DNA from 2 places in the Gracilibacillus salinarum genome. Region 2 is predicted to be linked to the other one. Evidence: riboswitches for the same ligand, from Rfam matches in the RefSeq annotation. Region 2 holds a riboswitch; the other holds the start of a gene.
What was found. Region 2 has a riboswitch for S-adenosylmethionine ahead of MUN87_RS04005 (5-methyltetrahydropteroyltriglutamate--homocysteine S-methyltransferase). Riboswitches for the same ligand answer to the same signal wherever they lie in the genome.
Positions count from the first base shown of each region.

Region 1 (4,222 bases), 1.4 Mb from region 2:
GCAGCACGAATTTCCTCATCGATCAACTCACCGCTCACAGAATTAGGAAACACATAAAAATGATCGGATACCGTAGTACAACCGCTTTTTAATAGTTCTCCCAACCCAACCATTGCACTTAAATAGACGTCTTCGGGACGAAGGTAACGCCAAATATCGTACAATGTGATCAACCAATCAAATAATTCGACATCCTGAGCACGTGGAATATTCCTGGTAAAAGTTTGATAAAGATGATGATGAGTATTAATCAAACCGGGAAAAATGATCTTCCCTTTCGCATCTATCACTTTATCTGCGGTTTGGTATGGAATATCCTCACCGATGGCAATAATCTCCTGCCCCTCAATATACATACTTCCGCCTTCGTATTGGTTTCTGTCATTGTCCATTGTTATAATATTTCTCGCGTTCTTAATTAAAAGAGAACTCACTGTATCACCTGCTTTGTTTATTTTTAGAATAAATTAATCGTGAATTGCTTATTTTGTCATTGTAGTGATAACACCAGTATAGGTAAAACCGTGTTATCCCAACTTATTGTCAATGATGATTGGTAAGATTTCCTTCAGGTCATCCACCGCCCAATCCGCAGAACACGTTCTCCATCCTGCGTCCTTTTTCCAAATAGCTTGCATACCAATACGCTGCGCTGCCAGCACATCATTTTCCGGATGATCGCCAATGAATATACTTTGATCAGGCTGTACATGTAATTGCCCCAGCGCTTTTTGAAAAATACGAGGATCTGGCTTTTTCATTCCTTCCCACTCGGAAATCAGGATCGTATCAAAATAATGTTCAATTCCTAGTGCTTTTATATTGTCCAATTGGAACTGTCCTTTACCATTTGAAATAATAGCTAGTGCGATACCTCTCTGTTTTAAATGATCCAACGTTTCTTTCAGATGAGCAAAAGGTACACAGCTGAACTGGAACTGGCTGATATAATCTGCAAGCAATGCTTCTGAGCTTAGACCCGTTATCTCGAATTCTTCTACCATCTGCTGGTAGACTTTATCCTTCCAGACATAGCCCCTGTTGTCTAATTCAATGAACCTTATAATATAGGAATCTTTTGATAAGTGATGTAACGAAGCTAGTCTTTCGTATTGATTCGTAATAAAATGCCGTACTGAAGCATCCCTATTTAACAATGTACCATCTAAATCAAATAAAACAGCCTTGATCATGTCAACTCCCCCTCATTACCACTAAGCTGCTAGCTAGCATTACATATTCCATATTATAGGAACACATCTTCATGTTCAGCTTGATTACTTGGATGCCTGCATTTAACCTGCCAATCTGATATAATTTGGCTCCTAATTACCTTCATTGTACAGCGAACAGTTATTTTTTTCCACAAGGGACAGGTGGTCTTCAAGTACTATCTTAAAAATTTTTAACTTGACGTTTGTCGAATTTTAGGGTAAATTTAATTTTATTAATTTCATATTTTACGATATTTCTTATCAAGAGAGGTGGAGGGACTGGCCCTTTGAAGCCTCGGCAACAGCTGTTATCAGCATTGTGCCAATTCCAGAAGCGTTATGCTTAAAAGATAGGAAGAGTATTTGAACATTGTTTAATGACCTCTCCTTCTTAAAGGAGAGGTTTTTTTATTTCGCAAAAACTAATTAGGAGGAAATAAATTATGACCATTTCTATTCACCCACCATTTAAAGCAGATCATGTAGGAAGTCTTTTGCGACCTGCCAATCTGCTTCAAGCAAGAAAAGATTACAAAACTGGCAAGATCACTGCCGGTCAATTACATGACATCGAAACACAAGAATTAAAACGTATCGTAGATAAGCAAATAGAAGTTGGCCTTCAAGCAGTTACGGACGGAGAGTTCAGAAGAGATTGGTGGCACATTGATTTTCTGGAGCACCTCAATGGAATCGAAGGATATGTTCCGGATCAAGGCTTTGATTTCGAAGACGAAGAGACAGAACCATACAATGTTCGTAATATTGGCAAGATCTCATTTAATCAAGATCACCCTTTTCTGCAAGACTTTAAAACATTTAATCAAATTGTAGACGGCCGTGCCGTTGCTAAGCAGACGATCCCGAGTCCTAATCAATTATTATATGTTGGCATGAGAAATCCTGATATTTATCCAGATATCGAAGCATATGCCGATGATATTGTGAATGCCTATCGTGATGCACTTGCTGCTTTCTATGAAGCAGGATGCCGTTACATTCAATTAGATGACGTTTCGATTGCTGGTTTTGTTACGGAAAATGACTTTATTTACGACCATGCTTATTCCATGGAACAATTATTTGATCTGTCTATAAGAATGGTGAATCGTGTACTAGAAAATAAACCGCAAGATTTGTATGTCACCACTCATTTGTGTCGAGGAAACTATCGATCTACTCACGCATTTTCCGGTGCCTATGATAAAATTGCCCCTCGTCTATTTGCCGAAGAAAAAGTCGACGCCTTTTTCTTAGAATATGATGATGAACGCTCTGGTACATTTGAAGCGTTGCAGCACATTCCCGCTGGCGGACCAAATGTCGTGATTGGTATCTTTACTTCTAAAAAAGGAGAACTAGAAGATAAAGACGAAATGAAAGCTCGTATCGAAGAAGCAAGTCAATTTGTTCCAAAATCACAACTGTGCATCAGTCCGCAGTGCGGATTCTCATCCACACATCACGGGAATAAATTAACCGAACAGCAGCAATGGGACAAGCTCAAATACGTAGTAGATATAGCAAAAGAAACACTGGAATAATGGAGTGATCACATGTATGCGATGGATTTAACGAATAAAATAGCGATTGTAACCGGAGGTACTAGCGGTATCGGAAAAGCAATCGTCGATGCATTTTTGGATTGTGGTGCCAAAGTGGCGGTCGCCGATATGGCACCACCCGCGACCACGGAGTCTGAACAGTTCTTTTACCAGCAAGTAGATGTGTCTGATCAAAAACAAGTAACAACTATGGTAGACAATGTTATAGCGCACTTTGGCCGAATCGATATTCTCGTAAACAACGCCGGCATTTCAACGATGGATTACTTTGTTGATATCAATGAACAAGACTGGGACAAAACAATGGATGTCAATGCGAAAGGTGTTTATATGTGCATGCAAACTGTCGCCAGGAAGTTACAGCAACAAGGAGAAGGTGGTAAAATCATCAATATCGCCTCCCAAGCTGGCAAAAATGGCTACCGTTTAATGGGCAGCTATGTTGCTTCGAAGCACGCTGTCCTTGGCATGACAAAAGTAGCTGCTATTGAATTAGCGAAGGATCAAATCAATGTCAATGCAGTCTGCCCAGGCATTGTAGAAACTGAAATGAAGAAAAAAGAACGAGTCATTGGTGGAAACTTACGCGGAGTAGATGCTGCAGCGATACAAGCGGAAGATCATTCGCAAGTACCACTCGGACGAACAGCAGTACCGGCAGATATTGCAAATGTAGTTGTTTTTCTCGCATCCAATTACGCTAATTACATGACTGGTCAAGGAATCAACGTGACCGGTGGTATGACAATGCATTAACTTAACTAAAAATGAAGGGGGCATTCATCATGTCTAACAACAAGGGGAATATAACGGCACTTGCCCCGTTATTCATCTTTGTCTTATTATTTATTGGAACTGGCATTATCTCAGGTGATTTTTCCAATATGCCGTTAAATGTGGCAGTTATTATTGCAAGTGGGATTGCCTTAGCGATGAACAGAAAAGAAAAACTTGCTGATAAAATTGATATATTTACGAAAGGCGCTGGCCATCCGAATATTATGCTGATGGCTGTTATTTTCGTATTAGCAGGTGCCTTTTCCCAAACAGCTAAAGGGATGGGGGCGGTCGATGCTACCGTCAACCTAGGATTATCCTTAATTCCTAGTAATCTATTAATGGTAGGATTGTTTATTGTTGGCTGTTTTATCTCGATCTCAATGGGGACGTCGATGGGTACTGTTGCAGCGTTAGCGCCGATTGGGATTGGTATCGCAGAACAAACTGGTATCCCTTTAGCATTAGCAATGGGAACAGTTATTGGCGGTGCAATCTTCGGTGATAATCTGTCGATGATTTCTGATACAACCATTGCTGCCGTTCGCACACAGAAAACAAAGATGAGCGATAAGTTTAAAGCGAACTTTTGGATTGTCCTACCCGGGGCACTCGTCACAGCTATTATCTTATGGATTGTAACATCTGGTGAGCAAATCGATGCCC
Region 1 is NZ_CP095071.1:4,178,791-4,183,012, reverse strand. Features, by position in the region: gene MUN87_RS19645 (8-oxoguanine deaminase) at 1-434, opposite strand, end outside; gene MUN87_RS19640 (HAD family hydrolase) at 528-1,193, opposite strand; SAM riboswitch class I at 1,470-1,571, shown strand; gene MUN87_RS19635 (5-methyltetrahydropteroyltriglutamate--homocysteine S-methyltransferase) at 1,658-2,758, shown strand; gene MUN87_RS19630 (SDR family NAD(P)-dependent oxidoreductase) at 2,771-3,535, shown strand; gene MUN87_RS19625 (Na+/H+ antiporter NhaC family protein) at 3,565-4,222, shown strand, end outside.
Region 1: linked by a shared signal. The riboswitch ahead of MUN87_RS19635 (5-methyltetrahydropteroyltriglutamate--homocysteine S-methyltransferase) and the one ahead of MUN87_RS04005 (5-methyltetrahydropteroyltriglutamate--homocysteine S-methyltransferase) in region 2 are both predicted to bind S-adenosylmethionine.

Region 2 (4,222 bases):
TATTAGAACTCTAATAAGCCCTTAATAAATTGCCTAGAGTTATCATCTTCTCTTGATTATACATGCTACTCTCCAATCCATTCTTTAATTTTTACCGCCAATTGAAGTTTCACCAGTGTATGATGGTAGGCGGTTAGGATGTCTGGGTTTTTAGGGGCATTTATCTTATCTAGTAAATATACCGTACGCCAGTCTGTATACCAATCTTCATTTTCGCTATTTGGATGGTGAATATCAGTCCAGACATCACGTAACTTCGGACTGAATAATGGTTTAAGCCACCAGTTTCCTGGAGCTTTCACCTTGATTCTCTTCAGTGGCACATGCTGTGTTTCGTGAAAGAGTGATGGCCAATAATCTTGTCTTGACCCAGAATGGCGAGTGGTAAGGGCGAATTGATAGATGGCTGGATAATAGTTTGGATGAAATAACACTTGATAAAGTTGTTTTCCGATGTTGATTCGCTTCGTTAATGACTCGAAATGATAGACATTTAACCCCACTAACCGGACCCTGCTCTCTTCCTTAAAAGGAAACATTATTTGGTTCATTTGCATCATTTGTTGACCGATAAATTCCAGTGCCTCCATATTTGTTTTGGCATATTGCGGATTATGAATGACACGATTTTCAATGTAATTTTGTTCATTGATAATCAGGGCAGTGGTAATCAGAGATCGTTGTCTATCCTCATAAAAATAATCCCATATCACTTTCATAAAGTAGGAAACCCCGAATAATGGCAGTAAATAAAACATATTCTTACCAAGTCGAATACTTGCTTCATATAAGCGCAGCTGCGGATATGCATCTTGAAATATTAGCCAATTGCTTCGTTCTAAGAAATGAAAAAAATACTGCTGCTGTTCATTTGTTAACAGTTTTGGTAAGAGACCTCCTTTCAGATCTGTCATATTCCAGCCAGCATTTCTCGAAACCATATGTGCTAAAAAGCTCCATTCAATTTCGGGAAATTGCAGATAAAAACGAAGATAAGCATCTGTACGTGTGATATTATTTCGATTACCATGTCTCGTTTCACATAGAATCTGACTCATTAGTTCATGTTCATCTTCTGACAATTGATCTTTAATTACGTAATAGCTTTTTTTGTTTTGTAATCGCTTTTTAATGCTATTTAATGGATAAGGAAGAGGAATAGATGGCTTAATAATTGCCACCGTCCTTTCAGTTTTAAGTATTGATTGTTTTTTCTTAATCAGATAACCATTTATCTAGCATTGCTTTTTAGAAGTAAGATTATACGGTTAGCAGAACGAATTGTAAGACTTTTTGAAATTTTTTAACAAATATGGGTTGATCCCATCTTTGTTATGTAGTAATATGTGTTTATGGTAATAATTTCATATAATTTCTTATCCAGAGAGGCGGAGGGATTTGGCCTAATGATGTCTCAGCAACCAGTCTATTCGAAGACATGGTGCTAATTCCAACAGATAAGAGGAATAAGTTTTTAAATGTTAAAGACCTTCTTCTTATATAGGGGGTCTTTTTTTACTGGATAAGAATTATTGCAAACAATTAACTGAAGGAGAGGATTAATCAATGGCTACAAAAACAGTAACAGCACCATTTCGAGCAGATCATGTAGGGAGTTTACTACGTCCAGAAAGTTTATTGACGGCAAGAAAATCATTTCAGGATGGAAATATCAGTGCGTTACAATTACGAGAATTAGAGAACAAAGAAATTGCACACATAGTAGATAAACAAATTGAGGTTGGTTTGGAATTAGTATCCGATGGAGAGTTTCGCCGTCGTTTTTGGCATACAGATTTCTTAGAACATTTGAATGGAATCGAAGGATATGTACCAGAAGTAGGTTACATATTTAACGGAAATGAAGAAACTGAACGTTACAATATACGAAACAATGGAAAGATATCCTTTAATCAGGATCATCCATTCTTACAAGATTTTAAAGAATTTAATGAAATCGTCAATGGTCGTGCTGTTGCGAAACAAACGATACCAAGTCCAAATCAATTGTTTAATATCGGAATTCGAAACGAAACGATTTATCCGGACATTGAAGATTTTGCAAGTGACATAATTCAGGCATACCGTGATGCCATAAAAGCTTTTTATGATTTAGGTGTACGCTACTTGCAATTTGATGATGTATATATTGCTGGACTATCTTCACCAGATATTCCATTTAATGATGGGGCGTATGACAGAGATTATTTAATTGATTTAGCTTTACGAGTAGTAAATGGTGTGTTAGAAGATAAACCGGAAGATCTGGTTGTAACCACTCATTTATGCCGTGGAAATTACCGTTCCAATTGGGCGTTCTCCGGCAGTTACGATCTTATTGCACCGACATTGTTTGCAAAAGAAAAAGTCGATGGCTTTTTCTTGGAATATGATGATGAACGTTCTGGTGGGTTCAAGCCGCTTGACTATATTCCAGATGGTGGTGCGCGGGTAGTACTAGGCTTATTCACTTCAAAAACTGGTGATTTAGAAGATAAAGAACAAATCAAAGCAAGAGTAGGGGAAGCTGCAAAATATGTACCGCTTGAACAGATTTGTTTAAGTCCTCAATGTGGATTTGCATCAACTCACCATGGTAATAAACTGACAGAAGAAGATCAATGGAACAAGCTGAAATATATCGTAGAAGTGACTAAAGAAATCTGGAATTAATCAATAAACTCGGCATTCGCTTCGCATTTTAGCGAATGCCGTAGTTTTTCATAGTTGATACGCTCTAAATTTTCTTTGTGCAGAGCTTGTTCATTAATGTTTATACGCTCCTATCGTATAAACCAAAAACCTCTTAAGCGTTTCATAGGATGCTTAAGAGGTTTTTCTATCTATAGGTATCAAGTGAGTGCAAAACAAATATGTCTGGAGTAGAAGGAATGAAAAACAGAAAAATGCATGTGATTTTATTGATTATAACTGGCTGTATGTTGGCGATCGTAGTTGGTTGTAAAGTCTATTATGACACAAATGTATTGAAGTTAGCTAAAATAGAATTGTCAAATGAAAAATTGGATCGAAACCAGTCCTTACAGATATTGCAGATATCAGACTTGCATAATAAACAATTTGGTGAGGGGAATCAAGTCTTACTGGAGAAAGTGGCGCAACTTGCTCCAGATATAGTAGTACTGACAGGAGATATTGTTGATCGCAGTACAGATAATATCAAAGATGTTCTCTCTTTTGTTAACCAGTTATCAGCCGGCAACTCTCACGTATTCTATGTTTCAGGAAATCATGATTGGGATAATCCTTTACATGAATCATTATTTAGCGGTCTTAGAGAAGCTGGCGCGAAGATATTGAATAATCGGAGCGTGCAAATACCATTAGACCAGTTTACTATTCAATTAGCTGGTGTGGTCGATTTATCAACTGGGAAAAGCAATATTGACGATGCAGCAGAAGATCTGGATCATCAAATTTTTACTGTCTTATTATCCCATACACCCCCGGTGAATCAAGGTCCGTTACCGAATGGGATTGACTTGATATTGAGTGGCCATACACATGGTGGACAAATTCGTCTTCCATTTATTGGAGCTGTCGTTGCTCCTGATCAAGGATTCTTTCCAACATACGATCAAGGATTATTTAAGCTTTCCGAGCATCAATTGCTTTATATTGACAGTGGAATTGGTACTAGCATGCTTCCGATCCGATTTCTCAATCAGAGTCAGATCACCTTGATCACTGTTTCAGGTGTAGGAGGGGAATAGTTACTCCTGCTTTTCGAAATGTGTATAAAAATCAAAGAATGGGCATCCTTTGTCCTTAATTCTTTTCAATACTGAACGAATAGTGAAACTGGTTGGATCCAGGGTTTCGTTAACTTCTTCCCAGAATAAAGGAGTAGCTACAGTTGCTTGTTTCGTTGCACGCGTGGAGTAAGGAGCAATAATGGTTTTTCCTTCCGCGTGCTGGACATAATCAATATACAACCGATTGCCGCGATTCTTTATCAGCCTTTCGCTGGTAAACTGATCCGGATACGCTTGAATTAATACGTTAGCTGTAGCTTCCATTAACTCACGTGTATCCTGGTACGTCCAATTATTAATCGGTATATGAATTTGCAGTCCGGTCCTTCCCGAGGTCTTGATATATGGTTTTAATTTTTGGTTCTCCATCATTTCTTTAATTAATGATGCAGCCCGAACAGCAAGGTAGAATTCTTTAAGGCTGGGTGGATCTAAATCAAAGACAA
Region 2 is NZ_CP095071.1:789,233-793,454, reverse strand. Features, by position in the region: gene MUN87_RS04010 (DUF2515 family protein) at 66-1,181, opposite strand; SAM riboswitch class I at 1,374-1,464, shown strand; gene MUN87_RS04005 (5-methyltetrahydropteroyltriglutamate--homocysteine S-methyltransferase) at 1,567-2,673, shown strand; gene MUN87_RS04000 (metallophosphoesterase) at 2,892-3,734, shown strand; gene ligD (DNA ligase D) at 3,735-4,222, opposite strand, start outside.